Regions from separate parts of the Mesorhizobium oxytropidicola genome, predicted to be linked through region 2. Evidence: riboswitches for the same ligand, from Rfam matches in the RefSeq annotation. Region 2 holds a riboswitch; each other region holds the start of a gene.

Region 1 (5,102 bases), 1.7 Mb from region 2:
GCTCGAGTTTGTGCTGGTTCTCGTCCAGTCCGGCGCCGGTCAGCGGTGGCGGCAGATGGCCGAGCGTGACGGCGGCGATGCGCCGCTTGGCCTGCGCCGCTTCGCCCGGGTTGGAGACGATGAAGGGATAGATGACAGGTACTGCACCGGTGACGATCTCGGGAAAACAGGTTTGCGACAGCGCAACCGTCTTGCCGGGCAGCCATTCCAGCGTGCCGTGCGCGCCGACATGGATCAGGGCGTGGACGCCGAGCGACTTGCGCAGCCACAGGCCGAAGGCGAGCAGGGCATGGCGCGGCGGCAGGGTCGGGTCGTGGTAGTCGGCGCGGCGGTCGGCCGAGCGGCCGCGATCGGGGGCCAGCGCCACGGTGATGTTGCCGAAGGTCGCGGTGCGGAAGGGGAAGCACTTTTTGCTTGATAGCGAAGGTTTGCGCGAGGCGCCCCCCTCTGTCCTGCCGGACATCTCCCCCACTTGGGGGGAGATTGCGCCCTTATCTCCGCTTTCGCCAATCTCCAAAGATGCGAGAGGGGGCGAAGCGCTGAAGCTGCCAATCTCCCCCCTTGTGGGGGAGATGTCCGGCAGGACAGAGGGGGGCGCCTCGCGCAAACCTGTCTCTTCTTCTGCTTTTCCCCACGCCGCCTCGACGGCGGTCATTGCCTCAACGTGCAACTCCTTCGAGAAGGAGAGATACTCCTCCAGTCCCAGCCCATCATTGCCCCGCTCCAGCAAGTCCAACAACGCTCGCGGCGATTGCGGAATCCCCTCAACCACATAACCCTGTTCGCTGAGGTCATGTAGCATGGCGAGCACACTCGACGGGACATCAAGGCCGACCGCATAGCCAGTCCTGCCCGGCGCACTTGGGTAATCCGGGATCAGGATAGCCAGCCTGCGCTCGGCGCGCGGCGTCTCCTGCAACTTGATGAAGGCGGCCACACGGTCGGCCACCTGCGCCACGCGATCCGGTTCCGGCCGGTTGGCGAAGGCGCGGTGGCCAAGTGCCGGATCGACATCGCTTTCGCCCTTGAAGGAAATGGCGCCAGCGAGGATGCGGCCGTCCAACTCGGGCAGCACGACATGCATGGCAAGGTCGGCGGGCGCCAGGCCGCGCTGGTTGTTTTCCCAGACGTCGCGGCGGGTGGTGGCGACGATGACCTGGAAGACCGGCACGCCGGCGCGGTCGAACAGGGTTTCGACGCCGGGCTCAGCACCGGAGGCGAAGGCGGTCGCGGTGATGATGGCGGCGGGTTTAAGTGCGGCCAGTGCAGTTTCGACGAAGGCGAGGGAGATCGGGTCTTTCAGGCTGGAGACGAAGATGGGGACCGGGAGCATGCCGCGCTGGCGCAGTGTTTCAAAAAGGGCGTCGATCGGTGCGACATCGGCGGCGAGCAGCATCGAGCGGTAGAACAGGATGGGAATGACGGGAGCGGCGTTTCCCTCCCCCTCGAGGGGAGGGTGGCCCGCAGGGCCGGGTGGGGTCGGTACGACCGGGTGTGGCGTTTCTTTTGAGTCGGCGCGTTTCGGAGAGGACCCCACCCCCGGCCTGCGGCCGGACCCTCCCCTCGAGGGGGAGGGGAAGACGCCGCGGCTTGGCTCGTAGTAGCCGGCCTTTGGCACTGCCACCGGCTCCACAACGGCAGTATCCCGTCCAGCCAAACTGGCCAGCCTCTGCACCAGCGCATTCATATTCGCCAGACCGCCCTCGCGGAAATAGCCGAGCAGGCTATCCAATTCCTGGCGCGGCAGCGTCGAGGCTTCGATCAGCCTGAGGTCCTCGTCATGGCTCTCACCTGGCAGCAGCGCGAGCTTTATGCCGCGTTCGCGGGCGATCGTGGCCAGCTGGTCGCAGCCATAGCGCCACCAGTCGTAGCCGCCGAGGATGCGCACCAGGATGATCTTGGCATGGCGGGCGACGCTGTCGATCCAGAGGTCGACGGACATGGGATGGCGCAGGTCGCGCAGAGCGGCCAGCCTCATCGAGGGCAACCGGCCGGCGTTGGCCTTCCACGCGGCCGCCAGGCCGGCGAGGTCGCTGTCGGTGAAGGACAAGGCCACGATATCCGCCGGCGTCTGCCGCAGATCGACCGGCTCGGCGAGATCGTCGAGCGAGGCGGAGGTCGTGGTGAGGATATGCATCGCGGCCCGTGTCTGAAATCAGCCGGCGAGTATACGCTCGATCGCCGGGCGGTTCAGCCCCTTCAGGCCGATCACGACGAGGCGCGAGCGTCGGTCGTCCTCGGCGGTCCAGGCGCGATCGTAGTAGTGGTTGACGCGCGGGCCGACGGCCTGCAGCAGGAGCCGCATCGGCTTGCCGCCGACCTCGACGAAGCCTTTCACGCGCAACACGTTTTCCTGTTCGGCGGCGGTGGCGACGCGCTTTGCCAACTCGTCCGGATTGGCGATCGAGGCAATGTCGACGATGAAGGTGTCGAAGTCGTCATGCTCATGGTCGAAGGCGCCGTCATGATGGGATTTGCGGTTTTCGATGTCGTCCTCGACGGCGAGACCGAGTCCGAGCAGTACGGAAGGATCGACCTTGCCGTGTGCTGTCGGCACGATCTTCACGGCACGGGCGGAATGTTCGCCAATGATGGCGTTGGCGCGGGCCGAGCCGGCGGCATCCATCAGGTCGCTCTTCGACAGGATGATCAAATCGGCGCAAGCGATCTGATCCTCGAACACTTCCTCGACCGGGTCGTCATGGTCGAGGCTGTCATCCTGCGCGCGCTGCGCCTGCAGCGCGTCCATATCGTTGGCGACGCGGCCTTCGGCAAGTGCGGGACCATCGACCACGGCGATGACGCCGTCGACCGTCACGCGGCTCTTCACCGTCGGCCACTGAAAAGCCTGGACCAGTGGCTTGGGCAGAGCGAGGCCTGAGGTTTCGATCAGGATGTGGTCGACTTTCGGCGTCAGCGACAGGATTTGATCGAGCGCCGGCACGAAATCGTCGGCGACGGTGCAGCAGATGCAGCCATTGGCCAGTTCGACGATGTTTTCCTCCGGGCAGGTGTCGATGCCGCAGCCCTTCAAAATCTCGCCGTCGATACCGATGTCGCCGAACTCGTTGACGATGATGGCAATGCGCTTGCCGCCGGCGTTTTCCAGGAGATGGCGGACCAGCGTCGTCTTGCCGGCGCCGAGGAAGCCGGTGACGACGGTGCAGGGGACGCGGGAGACGGAAGCGCTCATGATCAATCCTTCAACAGGTCGAGAGGTGGAATGCGGGCAACGAGGCCGCGCTTGAGGGAATCAGGCCGGCCGCGCCATGGAATGAGGCCGTCCGTCGAGGTGGCGAAGAGCTTTGCGCCGGTGACGAGGTCGGCGCCGCTGGTCGCGGTCAGGTCGCCGAACACATAGCTCCAGCAGCCGTCGCGCAGGATCGCCGCACTGAGGCGGCGCTTGCAATTGCCGAGGCATTCGACCGTGCGCACGCGGATATGGTCGTCAGACGCTGCACGGCGCGTGTCATCAGCCAGCAGTTCGCCGGCGCGGGGATGAGCATCTGAGCCGGTTTCGTCACGGCAGGAAGCGCAGACGATGACGGTGACGCCGGCCAAGGCACCGCCGTCGGCGGACGAATTGTCCGCTGTGCCAGCCGAAAAACTGCTGTTCTGGTCCAAAAAGCCGGGCTCCTTGCCCGGAAACCCGCCGGGCGATCGGATTCTCTTGTCGCAGACGGCAGGTCTCCTGGCTCGCGGGTCATCGCCTTGGGTGCCGCCTTCCCGGGAACATCCCAGTGGCTTTCGGCCTTGGCTCTTCGCTTACAGTTGCGGGGACAGCCGCGGATTTGGGATTTTGTCCCGCACCGCATTCCCTCTTAGCCCCTGCCGTTGCGGGCAAGGGACCATCTGGACCGGATTTAGGCTTTTGTGGGCAGTGGTGTCAACGCGCGGCTACGACATGGCTATGTCGGCCAGCGCCGGGCCCAGACCGCCGGCTGGCGTCACTGCCATGCGTTCGAGCCCAAGCCAGCCCTGCATCTGTTTCAATTCCTCGAACAGTTGCGCGGCGGTTTCTGGCGGTGCGCCAGGCTCGGAGTAGGCGGCATGGACGCGCAGGACACTGGCCGGCCGGTCGGCCTTGAGGTCGACACGCGCCACGATCCGGTCGCCGAGCAGGAAGGGCAGGACGTAATAGCCGTATTGGCGCTTCTCAGCTGGCGTATAGATCTCGATGCGGTAGTGGAAATCGAACAGCCGCTCCGAGCGCGATCGTTCGAACACCACAGGGTCGAACGGCGCCAGCAAGGCGCGCGCCTCGATTTTGCGGGGCAAACGGGCATCCTTATGGAGGTAAGCCGGCTTGTCCCAGCCTTCGACCCGCACCGGCACCAGTTCGCCAGTCTCGACCAGTTCCTCCAAACGCCCCTTCATGTCGGCCGGCGACAGGCGGAAATAGTCGCGCAAATCGCTTGATGTCGCCACGCCATGGGCGCGGGCGGAAATGCGCAGCAATTCGCGATGCGCGTCCTCGGCTGATGGCACCGGCAGGTCGAGGATCGCCGGCGGCAGCACGCGTTCGGGCAAATCATAGAAGCGCTCGAAGCCGCGGCGATGCGCCGTGGTGATGCGCCCGGCCCAGAACAGCCATTCGAAGGCATGCTTGGCATGGCTCCAGCCCCACCAGCCGCCCGAACCTTTCTGGCCTTCCAGCGCCGAGGCGGCGATCGGGCCGCGTTCGGCGACCGCGCGGTAGATCTCTTCTATATAGGCGGCGTGCTCGCGGCCCCATTTGGCCAGGCCCAGATACATCTCGTCGCCTTGCTCGGCGCGCTGCATGCGCCAGCGCATCAGCGGGTAGGTCTCGACCGGCAGGAAGGAAGCCTCGTGCGCCCAGTATTCGAAGACCGTGCGCTTGCGCGTCACGGCGGCATTGTCGAGCAGAGCGAGCGGGTAGGGGCCGAGCCGCGAATAGAGCGGCATATAATGAGCGCGCACCACCGCGCTGACGGAATCGATCTGCAGCAGGCCGGTGCGCGAGAGCACGCGGGCGAAGTGGCGGCGGTCGGGCGTACCGCCAGGGCGAGGGTCGAGAAATCCTTGAGCGGCGAGCGCGATGCGCCGGGCGGTGGCAAGCGAGATCTTTTCCTTCATGCAGC
Region 2 (5,102 bases):
CATCGTGCGCGCCGTGTCGGAGACCGGCATCATCGCCATCGGCATGACCTTCGTCATCATCACCGCCGGCATCGACCTGTCGGTTGGCGCGGTGCTCGGCCTGTCCAGCGTCGTCACGGCATCGATGATGATCTCGGGCGGTTTCGGGCTCATTCCCACCATCCTCGCGGTGCTCGTCATGGGCATCGTCTTTGGCGCGATCCAGGGCACCATCTCCACCCGGGTTCCGGCTGGAGCCGTTCATCGTCACGCTCGCCGGCCTGCAGGCGGCGCGCGGCCTGGCGCTGGTCGTGTCGGGCAACCAGTACATCAACATTTCCTATGGCGACGGGCCGGGCCTGGCACCGCCGGTGTTTGCGATCCTCGGCGAGCGGCTGTTCAACAACACCGTGCCGGTCGCCACCATCGTCTTCATCGTCTTTGCCGCGATCGCGACGATCGTGCTCAACACCACGCGCTTCGGCCGCTATGTCTTTGCCGTCGGCGGCAATGAGCGCGCGGCGCGTATTTCCGGCGTGCCCGTATCGATGGTGAAGATCTCGGTCTATGCCATCACCGGCTTTGCCGCCGCTCTTGCCGGCATCGTGCATGCCGGCCAGTTCAATTTCGGCAGCGCCAATGACGGCATGGGCTACGAACTCACCGCGATCGCCGCCGTGGTCATCGGTGGCACCAGCCTGTTCGGTGGCGCCGGCTCGATGGTGGGCACCGTCGCCGGCACCATCATGCTCGGCGCGCTCGCCAATATCCTGCAGCTCAACAACATCACGCCCGCCATGCAGTTGCTCGCGACCGCCGCGATCATCGTGCTGGCGGCAGTGCTTCAATCCCTCGTTCGCCGCCGCGAGGGTTTGGGTCGTTAGGAGGAAGACGGCACAAAAGTCGAAGTCAAACCAAGATCTGGCCCCCCGGCCCGACAAGGAGGAGAGTGAGTATGAAGACCATGAGAAAAGGAACGAGGCGCACGCTTCATGCCGTGCTTCTGGCAGGCGCCGGCCTATGCATCGCGGGAGCCGCCCAGGCTGCCGAACCGTTGGTCAAGGCCTGCGCCAAGGACGGCCAGTTCATCATCGGCTTTTCGCAGGCCAATAATGCCGAGCCCTATCGCCAGCACGTCAATGACGAGCTGACGGCGGCCGCCAAGGCGGTGCCGGGCTTTACGCTGCAGATCGCCGACGGCGCCGGGAACGTCAACACGCAGACCTCGCAGGTCGACAACTTCATCACCCAGAAAGTCGATCTGCTGCTGATCTCGCCCTTCGAGGCGGCACCGCTGACGCCGGCAGTGAAGCGCGCCATGGATGCCGGCATCCCTGTCATCGAACTCGACCGCAAGACGGTCGGCGATCCCGGCAAGGACTACACTGCCTTCATCGGCGGCGACAATTACAAGATCGCGCTCGAAGCCGGAAAATACACCGCCAAGACCTTGCTGCCGGACGGCGGCGAGGCGGCGGTGCTGGAAGGCTTGCCGAGCTCGACGCCGGCAGTGGAGCGGTTGAACGGCTTCAAGGACGGCGTCAAGGAGAATGCCAAGATCCAGGTCGTGGCCGAGCAGGCCGCCGACTGGGTGCCGGACAAAGCCCAGACCGCCTTCTCGGCCATGCTCCAGGCGCATCCCGATATCAAGGTGCTCTACGCCTCGAACGACATGATGGCGGCCGGCGCGTTGCTTGCCGCCAAGGGAGCTGGCAAGCAGGTCAAGATCATCGGCACCGACGGCCTGCCAGGCCCGGCCGGCGGCATCGAGGCCGTCGCCAAGGGCGACTGGGCGGCGACCTTCACCTATCCGACGGGTGCGAAGGAAGCGATCGAGATGTCGAAGAAGATACTGCTCGACTGCGCCACTTCGGTGGACGCGACGGTAACGGTGGAGACCACCGCGATCACGGCTGAGAATGCGAAGGCGCTGGCGGGGAAGTAAGCCCGTCTGCCTGTAGACCATCCGATCCAGGGCGGGTTCACGCGAACCCGCCCTGTCTACGTTCGCAACCTTCTCCGGCACTCGAAGGGTGGTGGCAAGGGATTGACAGCGGCAGAGGATATGTCTTTAACAGTTCTGTTATTACATAACAGACGGAGATGTTGTATGCGCCTTCTCTGACGAGGTCGCAGGCTGCTGGTGCCACGATGGTGACAGGCTCGGTCGAAAAGAATCGTTGCGATGCGTCCGGGGCAAAACTACGATTGCCCGGTGATGGTCCCCGCGCCGAAAGGCAAGGGGTGAAAAGGGAACACGGTGAGACCCTCAAAGGTCGAGACCGTGGCTGCCCCCGCAACTGTAAGCGGTGAGCAAGATCCGAAATGCCACTGGCCGGCAAGGCTGGGAAGGCAGGATTGCGCCGAGACCCGCGAGCCAGGAGACCTGCCATCACTGAGTTGACCGGACGGGGTGTGCCGGGAGGAAACGTGGACGTCGGTCTTGTCGGCCGGCTCGCCAACATCCTTCCGTCGCCAGTTTTGGAAAGTGACGGAAAGTTGGACGGCTCCATCGATCATCGCATCATCGTGTGCACGCTTTGCCGTGACGTCCCGACCGGCATCAGGTCGGGCGAAAGCCTGTGCGCCGATTTGCGCTCCCGGCTCTCGGCCCATCATGAACCCGCCGTGGCGCATGGCTTCACGATCGAAGGCGTCGAGTGCATGGCGGGCTGCGCGCGGCCGCTGACGGTGGCCTTCCAGGCGCCGGGCAAGGCTTCCTATCTTTTCGGCTCCATCGACGCCGAGGCCGACGCCGGTGATCTCGTGCGATTTGCAAGGCTATACGCCTCGCTCGCTGACGGCTGGTGCAATTCCGGACAACGTCCGCCGCGACTGGCGGGCAAGACGCTGGCCCGTATCCCCGGCCCGGCCAAGTTTGCGGGTGACAGCCGATGACAATGCCGCTTCTCGAAGCGCACGACCTCTGCGCGATGGCGAATGGCCGCGACCTGGTCCACGCCGTCAGCCTGTCGGTGGCATCAGGCGATCGCGTTGCCATTATCGGCCCCAATGGCGCCGGCAAGACCACGCTGCTGCGCATGCTGTCGGGCATGCTCAGGCCAACTGCGGGCGAGGTGAAGCTTGGCGGGCGCCACCTGGACAGGATCTCGACCGCCGAGCGCGCGCTTCACATCGCCGTCGTCGGCCAGACCGACCAGCCAGACCCGAGGCTGGCGGTGATCGACTATGTCGAACTCGGCCGCGTTCCGCATGCGGGCCTGAGGCGCAAGAGCGAGGAACGCCACATTGTCGTCGACGCGCTGGGCCGAACCGGCCTGTTGCCGCTGCTTGGCCGCAGCATCGGCTCGCTGTCGGGCGGCGAACGCCAGCGCGCCCAGCTTGCGCGCGCCATCGCACAGCAACCGAAAGTGCTGTTCCTCGACGAGCCGACCAACCATCTCGACCCGCGCGCCCGCGGCGAGCTTCTCGAACTCGTGGCCGGCTTCGGCATGACGGTGATCGCGGTGCTGCACGATCTGGCGTTGGTGGCACCCTTCGCCACCAGGGTCGCGGTGATGCACGAAGCGCGGCTGCATGCGCTGGCTGCACCGCGCGAAGCGCTGACCCAACAGCTGATCCGCGAGATTTTCGGCGTCGACGTGTTTCGCCTGCGCCATCCCACCGAGGACCGCGAACTCACGGTCTTCGATGTTCCGAACCGTGCCGCGCCGCTGTCCTGATCAAACCTATCCTTCATCCGATACTGTTCAATCAAGGAGCAAAATCCGTGAAACGTCTCGTCTTGTCGCTTGTCTTCTCGCTGCTGGCCTCGACGGCCTTCGCCTTCCCGGTCACCGTCGACAGCTGCGGCAAGCCTCTGACCTTCGACGCGCCGCCCAAGCGCGCCGTCATCCACGATCTCAACATGGCCGAGATGGCCTTCGCACTGAAGTTGCAGCCATCGATCGTCGGCCTACCGGCATCACCGGATGGTACAAGGTCGGCCCCGAATTCAAGGCCGAGCAGGGGTCCATCCCGGAACTGGCGCCAAAATACCCGACGCTCGAAAACCTGGTCGCCGTCGAGCCCGATTTCTTCTTCGCCGGCTGGTACTATGGCATGAAGCCGGGCGGCGACGTGACGCCCGACACGCTCGCCCCGCACGGCATCAAGACGCTGGTGCTGACCGAAAGCTGCGTCCATCTCGACAAGAACCGCCCCGCCGCCTCGATGGACCTGCTCTATGGCGACGTCGAAAAGCTCGGCAAGATCTTCGGCAAGGAGGCGGACGCGGAAAAGCCGTCTCCAGCTGGAAGGCGCAGTTGGCCGATATCACCGCCAAGGTCGGCAATGCCAAGGGGACGCGGGTGTTCCTCTATGACTCAGGCGAGGACAAGCCGTTCACCGCCGGAAAATTCGCTATTCCTAGCGCCATGATCACTGCCGCGGGCGGCGACAACATCATGGCCGACATGGACACCAGCTGGGGCAATACTGACTGGGAAACGGTGGCGTCGCGCAATCCGCAATTCCTTATCCTGCTCGATTACCAGGATGGCGGCGGCTACAAGAAACTGCTCGATTTCCTCAAAGCGCATCCGGCCATGAAAGAGACGGACGCGGTCAAGAACGAGCGCTTCGTGGCGCTCCGCTATGCTGAACTGACGCCCGGACCGGCAAACATCGAGGCGATCGCCAAGATCGCCAAGGCGATGCATCCGGAAGCGTTCTGATGCTTCTTGCCCCGGGGCATAAATCCGGCGCGCTTTCAGGGCACAAGGGATTTGCGCTGGCCATGGCAGCGGGCGCGGTGGCGGTCGTCGCCCTCGTGCTCATGTCGATCGCCTATGGATCGACACTGATCCCGCTGACCGACGTCATCGCCTCGCTCGGCCATGCCGTCGGGCTGAACGGGCACCAGGTGTCGGGCCCGGTCGGCAAGATCGTCGTCGATCTCAGGCTGCCGCGCACCATCCTGGCGGTCTGTGTCGGCGGCGGCCTCGGCATAACAGGCGCCTTGCTGCAGACGGTGACCCGTAACGATCTTGCCGATCCCTTCCTGTTCGGTCTGTCGGTGGGAGCCGCTGCCGGTGCGGTTTCCGTCATCACCGTGTTCGGCGACAGTTTTGGCATCTGGACCTTGCCGGTCGCCGCCTTCACCGGCGGTATACTGGCCGCCG
Region 3 (5,102 bases), 2.1 Mb from region 2:
GGTTCCGCACAGGCCGAATTCGCAGGCTGCGGGGATCCGCACGCCCGAGGCGCGCGCCGTCTGCAGCACGGTCTGGCCGGCGACGCATTCCGCGTCGACGTCCGAAAGCGCGAAGCGGATCGGTGTTGCGGCTTCGACGGGAACAGCCACACTGTCCGGCGCAGCGAACGGCGCCGGGATTTCCTCCACCATCGGTGCGGCAAAGCTCTCCTGGTGGTATTTCGTCATGTCGAAGCCGGCGGCGTCCAGCATGCCGCGCACGGCGCGCATGAAGGGATCCGGACCGCAGCAGAAGATCTCGCGTTCGCGGAAATCGGGTGCCAGCAGCGGCAGCCGGATGGCGTCGATGCGGCCCATATGGCCGTACCAGCCCTCGCGGCTCGACCGCTCCTCGATCATGAAGCCGAGCGACAGGCCCGGCATATGGCCGCCGAGCAGCTCGAGCTCCTTGCGGAAGATGATCTCTTCGGCGCGCCGGGCGCAATTGACGAAGCCGACGTCAGTCCATGGCGCGCAGTCGTTCAGCCAACGCAGCATCGACATCATCGGCGTCACGCCGGAACCGGCCGAGATGAACAGATATTTGGCCGCCGGGTGGCTGTGCAGCGAAAAATCGCCCGCCGGCCCGTAGGCCTTGACGTGCGACCCGGGCACCAGGTGATCGAACATCCAGCGCGTGCCGATGCTGCCGGCCTGCGCCTTCACCGTCACCGCGATCGAGAACGGCCGCGACGGTGACGACGACAGCGTATAGGTGCGCATCAGCGGCCCGTCCGGCGTCGGCAGTTCCAGCGTCACGAACTGGCCCGGCTTGTAGCGGAACCAGGTCTGGTTGTCGGAGCGGAAGGTGAAGGTCTTGACGTCGGGCGCCTCGTCGCTGACGCCGATCACTTCCAGCACCTGCAGCCTGTCGTTCCAGGGCGCCATCTGGTCGAGATGGCGATAGAGGCCAAGATCCGTCATCGCATTCATCCCTCAACCTCTCAAGCAACGCTGCGCAGCGCCGGCCTGCCGTCGTCGGCAAGGCGCGGGCCGATGAAGCGCGCATACCAGTCGACAAACTGGATCACGCCGCCCTCGTGCAACTCGGAATAGGGGCCGGGCTCATAGGCCGGCGACAGGATGCCGAAGGCGTTCTCCTCGACGATGCGGCGATCCTGGTCGTTGGTCTCGGTCCAGACATGGGTGAGCTCGGCAAGATCGTAGTCGACACCTTCGACCGCATCCTTGTGCACCAGCCATTTGGTCGTCACCGCCGTTTCCGTCGCGCTGATCGGCAGCACGCGGAAGGTGACGGCATGGTCGATGAGGATATGGTTCCAGGTCGTCGGGTAGTGATAGTGCATCAACGTGCCGATGCGGTCGGCCGAGACGCTGTCGGAGAGGTTCTTCTTCACCGCCCGCTTGCCGTTCATCGTGTAGCTGACCGCCTCGCGCAATAGCGGCGCCCTTGTGGCGCGGTATTGCCCGGCCGGGTCGATGCGGAACTTGCTCGGCAGGCCGGCCGCCTCGCATTTGGCCCAGTGCGCCAGCATCTCCGGATCGCTGTCGGCGCCTTGCACGCCGGTCACCGTCGGGGCCTCCGGGAAGGTCTTGCACAGCTCCGGGTGATTGCCCGCGCAATGGTAGCACTCGCGGTTGTTTTCCCAGACGAGCTTCCAGTTGCCCTTCTCGACGATCGTGCTCTCGAAGGCGATCTTTGCTTCGCTCAAGCGGTGCGGCTTGAGATAGGGTTCGATCATCGCCCGCATCGGCGCGAAGTCCGCCGGCTCCTTGGCCAGGCAGATGAAGATGTGGCCGGCCACGCTTTCGCAGGCGACCGGCTTCAGGCCGAACTGGCTCTTGTCGAAACCATCGGCCATCTGGCGGGCAAACAGCAACCTTCCGTCCAGCTCATAGGTCCACTGGTGATAGGGACAGACCAGTTTGGCGGCCATGCCCTTGTCGGTGTTGCAGACGCGGCTGCCGCGATGGCGGCAGGAATTGTGGAAGGCATTGATCTTGCCCTGCTGATCGCGCACCAGCACGACCGGATAGTCGCCGATCTGCACGGTGATGAAACTGCCGGGCTTCGGCAGTTCGCAATCATGGCCGATGAACAGCCAGTCGCGATACCAGATCAGCTCCATGTCGAGCTTGAAGAAATCGGGATCCGTGTAGAAGGGCTGCTCGAGTGAGAAACCCTCTCTGCGGCTGTTCAAGAGCCTCAGCATATCGTTGCGCGCATCCATGTCCTGTCCTCTTCGTTCAAGGACTGACTATGGTGGTGATTGAGGAAGGATCGACCGCACGCCGGCTCGCGCCGGATATGCAGCATCCGCCTCTTGACCGCCCACCGCGATCAGTCGAGTTCAACTATCTCGGGCTGGTTTCCGGGCTCTGGAGTGTCCTTGCGGACGGTCGCGACACCTTCCCAGGCTTTCGCCCAGTGGTCTCCCGTTGCGACTTGAACTCCACCACCGTTGCGGGGGCAGCGCCGGACTTTGACCGGCTTCCCAATTCTCCGCCCCGTCGTCACGAAGCGGCACCTGAGATGGCCTGATCTAATCACGACAGCGTTTGCGACATCGGCATGAAAGCGACATCGCATCCATGTGGCGCGACACGCATGCGAAACGATCGGGTCAAGGCGGCAGTCACGAAAATCGTCGCGGTCACGGCTGTACCTGCTGTCAGAATCGACCCGGAACGGGCGCTAAAAAGGTTAACGGTATCGAAAAGTAACTATTAGCAGATTCTAAAATCGAACCGAACGGTTCGTTTCTGTTGACGGTGCGTGCAGGACGGTGTGAACGCTGAGGCTCCGATACAGTTGGTGATCGCAGCGCTGGTTTGCCTAACAGTTTGATATCAAATACAAAAATATATGGCCAGGAAGGCCTTGGCACAATTTCAAGTGGTGGATTCTTGGTCCACACGGAACAACTTCGTGATTGGAAACGGCTGGCTGGTTTTCCCACATCGGGGCTGTCCGAACGACGCGATTTTAATCCCAAGACACGCCGCTAGACGGACAGAAAAATACTGGAGTGCCCAAAATGAAAAAGATTGTTCTCACTGCCGCTGCCCTTCTGGCCATTTCCGGCAGCGCCTTCGCTGGTAGCGACCACTATGGTTCGAATGCCGCTGCAGCCGCGGCTGTCGACAGCCAGCACACCGCTTCGACCAAGAAGTCGGAACCGGCTGCTCAGGCGCCTGTTCAGGGTGCTGACCGCAACCTCTTCGGCAACAACTAACAGCCGATCCCGGCCAATGGCGGGTTTTTCGCCCGCCGCTCCGGCCGACCTCAAGAAATTCAGGAGACCTAACATGAACAAGTTCATCATTGCTGCCGCCGCCGTTCTGGCCATCTCCGGCAGCGCTTTCGCCGGCAGCGACAACTATGGCTCCACCGGCGCCAACCAGGCTGCCGCTGCTTCGAACGACAGTCCGTACACCGCTTCGATCAAGAAGTCGGCTCCCGCCACTCAGGCGACTGCTCAGCAGGGCGCTGACCGCAACCTTTTCGGCAACAACTAACAACCGGTTCGCAGCGGGACGGCGGGCACACCCGCTGTCCCGGCGAAATCCAGAAATTCAGGAGACTTGAAATGAAGAAGATCATCCTTGCCGCCGCCGCCGTTCTGGCCATCTCCGGCAGTGCCTTCGCCGGCAGTGACAATTATGGCTCCAATGCCGCCAACCAGCCTGCGGCGACCTCGGTTGACAACTCGCGTACGGCTTCGATCCGCGGCAACGGCTCGCCCGTCTACAAGCTGCTCAATTCGTCGGGCGACGCGCAGAAGTCCGCGCCTCAGGGCAGCGACCGGAACCTCTTCGGCAACCACTAGAGCGGTTCGCATTTAGGTTGACTTGTATCCGGCGCTTTCGATGTAGTTGTTACATTCATTTGAGGTGACGACGTCGAGGGTGCTGGCGATGGCGCTGTGTACGGCCTGGATGCTTCGCTTGGCGGCACGTCGCATGCAGTGCTTGAGCTTGGCGAAGAGCTTCTCGATTGGATTGAGATCTGGACTGTAAGGCGGCAGGAAGAAGAGCCGCGCACCGGCGGCCCTGACGATGTCGCGGACGGCTTGGCCCTTGTGAGATCCGAGATTGTCGAGAATGACGATGTCACCCGGCTTCAGGGTCTTGATGAGTTCGGTTTCGACATAGACACGGAAGGCCTGCGCATTGATGGGTCCGTCAATGACCCAAGGCGCCTCTACCCGATCATGCCGCAGTGCGGCGATGAAGGTCATCGTCTTCCAATGACCATATGGCGCGTGAGCCATCAGCCGCTTGCCGCGCACACCCCAGCCGCGCAACGGCGCCATGTTGGTCTTGACCCACGTTTCATCCAGGAAGACCAGGCGCGTTGGGTCAATGCGGGTCTGATAGCGCATCCATTGCGTCCGCCGACGCATCAGCTTTGGCTTGAGTTGCTCAGCCGGCAGAACGGTTTTTTTTAAAACTCTTGCCCTCGCGATGCAGGAAGCCACCGACGCTGGCAGGGTGGATGATGAGACCCCGGTCAGCCAGTGCGGCCGTCAATTCATGAAGCGTTATGTTGGCATCCCGCTCGACCTCGCTCAGGACGAAGGCACGATGCTCCCCGTCAATCAGATAGGGTCGATGACCGCCCATCTTGCCGGGTGCCGCACTGCCCAGCCGACGCTTGCGCGCCGCCCACTTGATCACGCTCGAAACTGCCACCTTCAGTGCCGCGGCCACCTCTCGGCTCGTCTCGCCTTCTTCAAGGCGAGCCAACGCCCGTTCCCGCAAATCCATCGAATAAGGCTTGGCCATCTGTCCCGACCTCCAACGGTCAGAACATCGAATCTGATTTGCTCAGTCTTGGGAATCCCGATTCAGACAAAACGCGAACCGCTCTAACAGCCGAAGCCAACATTCCAAAAAAGAGCGGCGGGCCTGGCCCGCCGCTCTTTTTGTGTCGCCTCGACCCAGCAGGACTCTCGACCCAGCAGAACTGGCGGCCTCAGGCCGCTTTTGCTTCCGGCTTTAGCAGCGCGAAGGAATGTCCGTCCGCATCGAAGATATGCAGGTCTTCGGCATTGGCGCTCAGCCGCAGCGTCGAACCGCGCTTGACCTCGACATTGCCC
Region 4 (5,102 bases), 590 kb from region 2:
TCGACCGCGCGGGTGATGGCACGATCGGCGCGCTTGCCGAGATAGGACGTCAACTTCTTGCCGAAGTCGCGCAGGCCGGCATAGGCCTTGCCCGAGGCGAGGCGCGCGAGATAGGCGCTCATGGCGCCGGTCGGCGGCGCAATCGACATGTCGTTGTCGTTGAGGATGACGATGAGCCGGGCGTCGAGCGCACCGGCATTGTTCATCGCCTCATAGGCCATGCCGGCCGACATGGCGCCGTCGCCGATGACGGCGATGACATTGTTGCGGCCGCCGGAGAGGTCGCGGGCGGCGGCCATGCCGAGGCCTGCCGAGATCGATGTCGAGGAGTGGGCCGCGCCGAAGGGATCGTACTCGCTCTCGGCACGGCGGGTGAAGCCGGACAGGCCGCCTTCCTGACGCAGCGTGCGGATGCGGTCACGCCGGCCGGTCAGGATCTTGTGCGGATAGGCCTGATGGCCGACGTCCCAGATCAGCCGATCATCCGGCGTGTTGAAGACATAATGCAGCGCCACCGTCAGCTCGACCACACCGAGGCCGGCGCCGAGATGGCCGCCGGTGCGGGACACCGCGTCGACCAGTTCGAGGCGAAGCTCGGACGCCAGTTGCGGCAGTTCGCTCTCGTCAAGCGCGCGCAAATCCGCCGGAATGCGGACCTTGTCGAGAAGCGGCGTATGCGGCGTTGCGTTCACGGGTGCTTAGGCTTTCTGTTCAACGGCGGGATAGGCCGCCGGCCTGTGAAAGTAAATGCGTGTCAGTGACGCGGGCCTGCTGCCAAAAGGTCAGCGCGTCGAAACAGTCTATGCCCGCGCTTTCAAGTCCTTGTTTTCATGCATATCGTGGTCCCGAAACCGGGCCGCTTTTGGGCGATATTCATTAGTTTTCCGGCAGCGGAATAAACTCTTCCTCATCTCCAGGAACGATATCGAAGCGGCCCGTCTTCCATTCTTGCTTGGCCTGTTCGATGCGCTCCTTGGACGAGGATACGAAATTCCACCAGATGTAGCGCTTCGAACCGAGCGAGGCGCCGCCGAACAGCATGAAATGCGCACCGGTTTGCGACGATATGACGATCTCGTCACCGGGCCGGAACACCAGCAGTCGCTCGGCCGGAAAGACGTCGCCTGAAATCGAAACCTCGCCTTCGAGCGTGTAGATAGCGCGCTCTTCGGCATCCGCCGGGATTTTCACGCTGGCGCCAGGCGTCAGCCTGAGATCGGCATAGAGCGTCTCGGTATCGGCCCGCACCGGGGAGCGCAGCCCCTGGAAATCGCCGATGACGATGCGGCTGCGGACGCCTTCGGCGTCGATTTCGGGGAGCCGCAAGGCCGCGGTGTTCTCGAACACCGGCGCCACTTCCTCCTTGCCGTCGGGCAGCGCCAGCCATGTCTGCAGGCCGGAGATCGACATCGGCGCGCCGCGCAACTCCTCGGGCGTGCGTTCGGAGTGGACGATGCCACGGCCGGCGGTCATCAGGTTAACGTCGCCGGGCTGGATCACCATTTCCGTGCCGAGCGAATCGCGATGCCTGATCTTGCCGTCGAACAGATAGGTCACCGTCGACAGGCCGATATGCGGATGCGGACGGACATCCATCGCCTGGCCGCCGCGCAGGATCGCCGGGCCCATCCGATCGAAAAAAATGAAGGGCCCGACCAGCCGCCTCTTGGCGGTCGGCAAAGCGCGACGGACCTCGAAGCCGCTAATGTCCTTGGCGTTCGGGATGACCATCAGCTCGATCTGGTCGCTGGTGAAGGCGTCGCCGGCTTCAGGGTCTTTCCCGGGAAAGAAGCTCATGAACTCTCCTTGTCAGCGGTCGTGGACCGCTTTGGCCGCATCAGGCAAAGCGGATCGCCGCCTTTGCCCGCAGTTTGGCCGCCACCTCTTCGCGATTGCGCGGATGCTGATGGGTTTCGAGTGAATCGAGAAGTTCGCGCGCCGATGCCGCGATGGCCTCGACGGCGTGGTCGAACGCATGCTGGTTCTGTTTCGACGGGCGTGTCGTTCCGCTCAGCTTGCGGACGAACTGAAGGGCCGCGTCGCGCACTTCGTCATTGGTTGCCGGGGGATCAAAATTGAACAGGGTCTTGATGTTTCTGCACATCGCTTCCGTATCTCCTCTTGTCCAAGGCGCCATATCAACGGCGACGAACTCTATCCTCAAACACGATGATGTCCAAAACTCGGTGAACGGCTTGCGCCTCATTCCGCGTCGAGCGGCTCGGTTCCGACCGGCTTGCCGTCGCGCGACAGCCTGATCTTCTCGACCTTGTCCTCGGCGGCCTTCAGCAGCCGATCGCAATGCGCCTTCAGCGCCTCGCCGCGCTCATAGATCTTGATCGACTGGTCGAGCGGCACGTCGCCACGCTCCAGATCATCGACGATCTTTTCCAGTGCGTCGAGTGCCTGCTCGAAGCTCATCGCCTTGACGTCTTCGTTGGTCTCAGCAGCCATCATTCATCCTTTCATCAGTCGCCCGACATGGGCGGCGACCGAAAATGCCAGTCCCTGCAGATCGTAGCCGCCCTCGAGCAGGCTGACGAGCCGGTTGCCGCTGTGGCGCGCGGCGCGCTGCATCAGCTGGCCGGTCGCCCAGTCGAAGTCATCCTCGGTCAGATTGATCTCGGCCAGCGGGTCACGGTGATGCGCGTCGAAACCGGCCGAAATGATGATCAAATCGGGCGCGAAATTGTCGAGCGCCGGCAGCACCCGCGACAGGAAGGCATCGCGAAACACCTCGCCGCCGGTCTGTGGCGCCAGAGGCGCGTTGACGATGTTGCCGGCGCCGGTCTCGTTCTTCGCGCCGGTGCCGGGATAGAGCGGCATCTGGTGCGTCGAGCAATAGAGCACCGAAGGATCGTCCCAGAAGATATCCTGCGTGCCGTTGCCGTGATGGACATCCCAGTCGACGACAGCGACGCGCTCGGCGCCATGCTTCTTCTGCGCATAGCGGGCGGCAATCGCCGCTGTGTTGAAGAAGCAGAAGCCCATCGCAGTGGTCTTCTCGGCATGGTGGCCGGGCGGACGGGCGGCGACGAAGACATTGTCGGCGCGGCCGGCAAAGACGTCGTCGACGGCAGCGTTGGCGGCGCCGATCGCGGTGATCACCGCTTGCCAGCTCTTTGGGCTCGCGGTGGTGTCGGCATCGATACGGGCAAGGCCCTCTTCGGGAATGGCGGCGCGCACGCGGGCGACGAAATCGGCGGGATGCGCGTAGAGGATGGTCGCTTCATCGCCCTCCGGCGCCTTGACGCGATCAAGCGCAGCAAAGGTCTCGTCATCGAGCACGCGCTCGATGGCGCGCAAGCGGTCCGGCCGCTCGGGGTGACCGGGCGGGGTGATGTGTTCGAGGAAGATCGGATGGGTGTAGAGACGGGTTGTCATGCTCCCTATCTAGTGCCCCGGCGCTGCGATGGCCATGCATTGCGGCTCGATCGCTGGGGAAAATCGCGCCTGCGTCCATTGGCGTCGCTGCGGGGATTGGCGCCGCCAGCGCTTCAGCGTAAGGTCGCAGACACTGCCTGGTGCCCGCTGTAAGCGGGAGAATCGGGAACACGGTTGAATTCCGTGGCGTGCCCAACGCTGTGAGGGGGACCGCGCCGGTAAATGCCACTGTCGATGACGGGAAGGCACCGGACGCGGGTTGATCCCGAGCCAGAAGACCGGCCTGGCAGGCATCGTCATCCGCATGGTCAGGCGGAGGACATGGATTGCAATCGCAAGGGGACACGCGATGCCGGAAACCATGACCGCTCCTATGGGCGACGGATTTGACCAGGTTGCGCGCGATGCCGTCTACCGCGCCATGTTCACGCGGCGCGACGTGCGTAGCCATTTCCTGCCCACAGGGCTCGACGACGAGGTGCTGGCACGGCTGCTGCTTGCCGCGCACCATGCGCCATCGGTCGGCTTCATGCAGCCGTGGAATTTCATCGTCATCCGCGACGTCGCGCGACGGGCGGAGGTGCGCGACCTGTTCCTGGCCGCGCGCGAACAGGAACTGCCGGCGATCGAGGCGGAAAGACAGGCGCTCTACCGCAAGCTCAAACTCGAAGGCATCTGCGAAAGCGCCCTCAATGTCTGCATCACCTGCGACCGCCAGCGATCGCAAGGCTCGCCACTGGGGCGTTGGCACAATCCGGAAATGGATCTCTACAGCACGGTCTGCGCGGTGCAGAATTTCTGGCTGGCGGCGCGCGCCGAAGGCATCGGCGTCGGCTGGGTCAGCATCATCGAGCCGCAAGCGCTGAAAAGCCTGCTGTCCATTCCCGAGCATGTAACGCCGATCGCCTATCTCTGTGTCGGCCGGGTTTCCGAGTTCGCGCCGAAACCCGACCTTGAGACACATGGCTGGGGCCGGCGGCTGCCGCTGCCCGAACTGATCATGAGCGAGACCTTTTGCGGGCAAGGCGAGGCACCGCTCAAGTCAGCTGTGGCGCACCTCAACACAGTCGCCTGCGCGCCCGCCGATCAGCGCGTTGCGCCGGCCGTGCCCCAGCGCGAGCCGCCGAAGGAGGCCAGTGCCTTGTCCTTCAACTCCCTGAACTTCGACGACGCCTCGGCCAGCCGGGCGTCCCAGGCCGGATCAGGCACCTGGCCGGCGATAGTCTTGAAATAGACCTGCATCAGGCAAGCAATCGCGAAAGGCTCGATGAACGCTGCCTTGAAGGCCCAGGCGAAGACGATGGCCAGCACGAAGGCCCAGCCGGCCAGTTGCCCAGGCATCAGGAACAGAATGGCGGCGGCCGGAGCCAGCATCAGCAGGAAGATGACGAACGACACGCCCCACATGATGACCGCCAGCCAGACGGCGTTCTTGACCATGGTCTTGCCGTTCTGGGCGTAGAGCACGACGCCTTGGCGCGCCGTCTCGAAGGGCGAGGACGAATTGATGCGGATGTTGTAGCCGAGGATAATCTCGTCGACATAGGTGAGCGACAGGCGGATCACCGTGTTGATGAAGGAAACAAGGCCGCTCAGGCCCGGAATGGGCAGGAAGGCGGCGATGCCGCCGAGCAGTCCGGTGATGGCGCGGATGGCGCCCTTGACCAGTTGGTCGACGACGAAAAGGATGTTGGCCTCGGCGAAACGCTCCGTCACGA

What was found. Region 2 has a riboswitch for cobalamin ahead of AC0V8S_RS27315 (DUF1636 family protein). Riboswitches for the same ligand answer to the same signal wherever they lie in the genome.
Region 1: it holds a riboswitch for cobalamin, as region 2 does, so the genes downstream of both, AC0V8S_RS18475 (DUF1636 family protein) here and AC0V8S_RS27315 (DUF1636 family protein) in region 2, are expected to answer to the same signal.
Region 3: it holds a riboswitch for cobalamin, as region 2 does, so the genes downstream of both, AC0V8S_RS02030 (aromatic ring-hydroxylating oxygenase subunit alpha) here and AC0V8S_RS27315 (DUF1636 family protein) in region 2, are expected to answer to the same signal.
Region 4: it holds a riboswitch for cobalamin, as region 2 does, so the genes downstream of both, bluB (5,6-dimethylbenzimidazole synthase) here and AC0V8S_RS27315 (DUF1636 family protein) in region 2, are expected to answer to the same signal.

Annotation. Positions count from the first base shown of each region.
Region 1 is NZ_CM149692.1:3,702,777-3,707,878, forward strand. Features, by position in the region: gene AC0V8S_RS18465 (cobaltochelatase subunit CobN) at 1-2,137, opposite strand, end outside; gene cobW (cobalamin biosynthesis protein CobW) at 2,156-3,193, opposite strand; gene AC0V8S_RS18475 (DUF1636 family protein) at 3,196-3,624, opposite strand; cobalamin riboswitch at 3,665-3,868, opposite strand; gene AC0V8S_RS18480 (winged helix-turn-helix domain-containing protein) at 3,898-5,097, opposite strand.
Region 2 is NZ_CM149692.1:5,432,116-5,437,217, reverse strand. Features, by position in the region: partial or broken gene AC0V8S_RS27325 (ABC transporter permease) at 1-863, shown strand, start outside; gene AC0V8S_RS27320 (substrate-binding domain-containing protein) at 935-1,924, shown strand; cobalamin riboswitch at 2,182-2,387, shown strand; gene AC0V8S_RS27315 (DUF1636 family protein) at 2,410-2,877, shown strand; gene AC0V8S_RS27310 (ABC transporter ATP-binding protein) at 2,874-3,662, shown strand; partial or broken gene AC0V8S_RS27305 (ABC transporter substrate-binding protein) at 3,710-4,655, shown strand; gene AC0V8S_RS27300 (FecCD family ABC transporter permease) at 4,655-5,102, shown strand, end outside.
Region 3 is NZ_CM149692.1:432,235-437,336, reverse strand. Features, by position in the region: gene AC0V8S_RS02035 (FAD-binding oxidoreductase) at 1-963, opposite strand, end outside; gene AC0V8S_RS02030 (aromatic ring-hydroxylating oxygenase subunit alpha) at 984-2,231, opposite strand; cobalamin riboswitch at 2,347-2,547, opposite strand; gene AC0V8S_RS02025 (DUF680 domain-containing protein) at 3,039-3,236, shown strand; gene AC0V8S_RS02020 (DUF680 domain-containing protein) at 3,310-3,519, shown strand; gene AC0V8S_RS02015 (DUF680 domain-containing protein) at 3,591-3,830, shown strand; one part of gene AC0V8S_RS02010 (IS630 family transposase) at 3,843-4,448, opposite strand; one part of gene AC0V8S_RS02010 (IS630 family transposase) at 4,450-4,788, opposite strand; gene AC0V8S_RS02005 (ABC transporter ATP-binding protein) at 4,979-5,102, opposite strand, start outside.
Region 4 is NZ_CM149692.1:6,023,294-6,028,395, forward strand. Features, by position in the region: gene dxs (1-deoxy-D-xylulose-5-phosphate synthase) at 1-692, opposite strand, end outside; gene AC0V8S_RS30340 (pirin family protein) at 877-1,797, opposite strand; gene AC0V8S_RS30345 (DUF2277 domain-containing protein) at 1,838-2,104, opposite strand; gene AC0V8S_RS30350 (exodeoxyribonuclease VII small subunit) at 2,203-2,454, opposite strand; gene AC0V8S_RS30355 (histone deacetylase family protein) at 2,458-3,384, opposite strand; cobalamin riboswitch at 3,506-3,685, shown strand; partial or broken gene bluB (5,6-dimethylbenzimidazole synthase) at 3,806-4,315, shown strand; gene AC0V8S_RS30365 (hypothetical protein) at 4,471-5,102, opposite strand, start outside.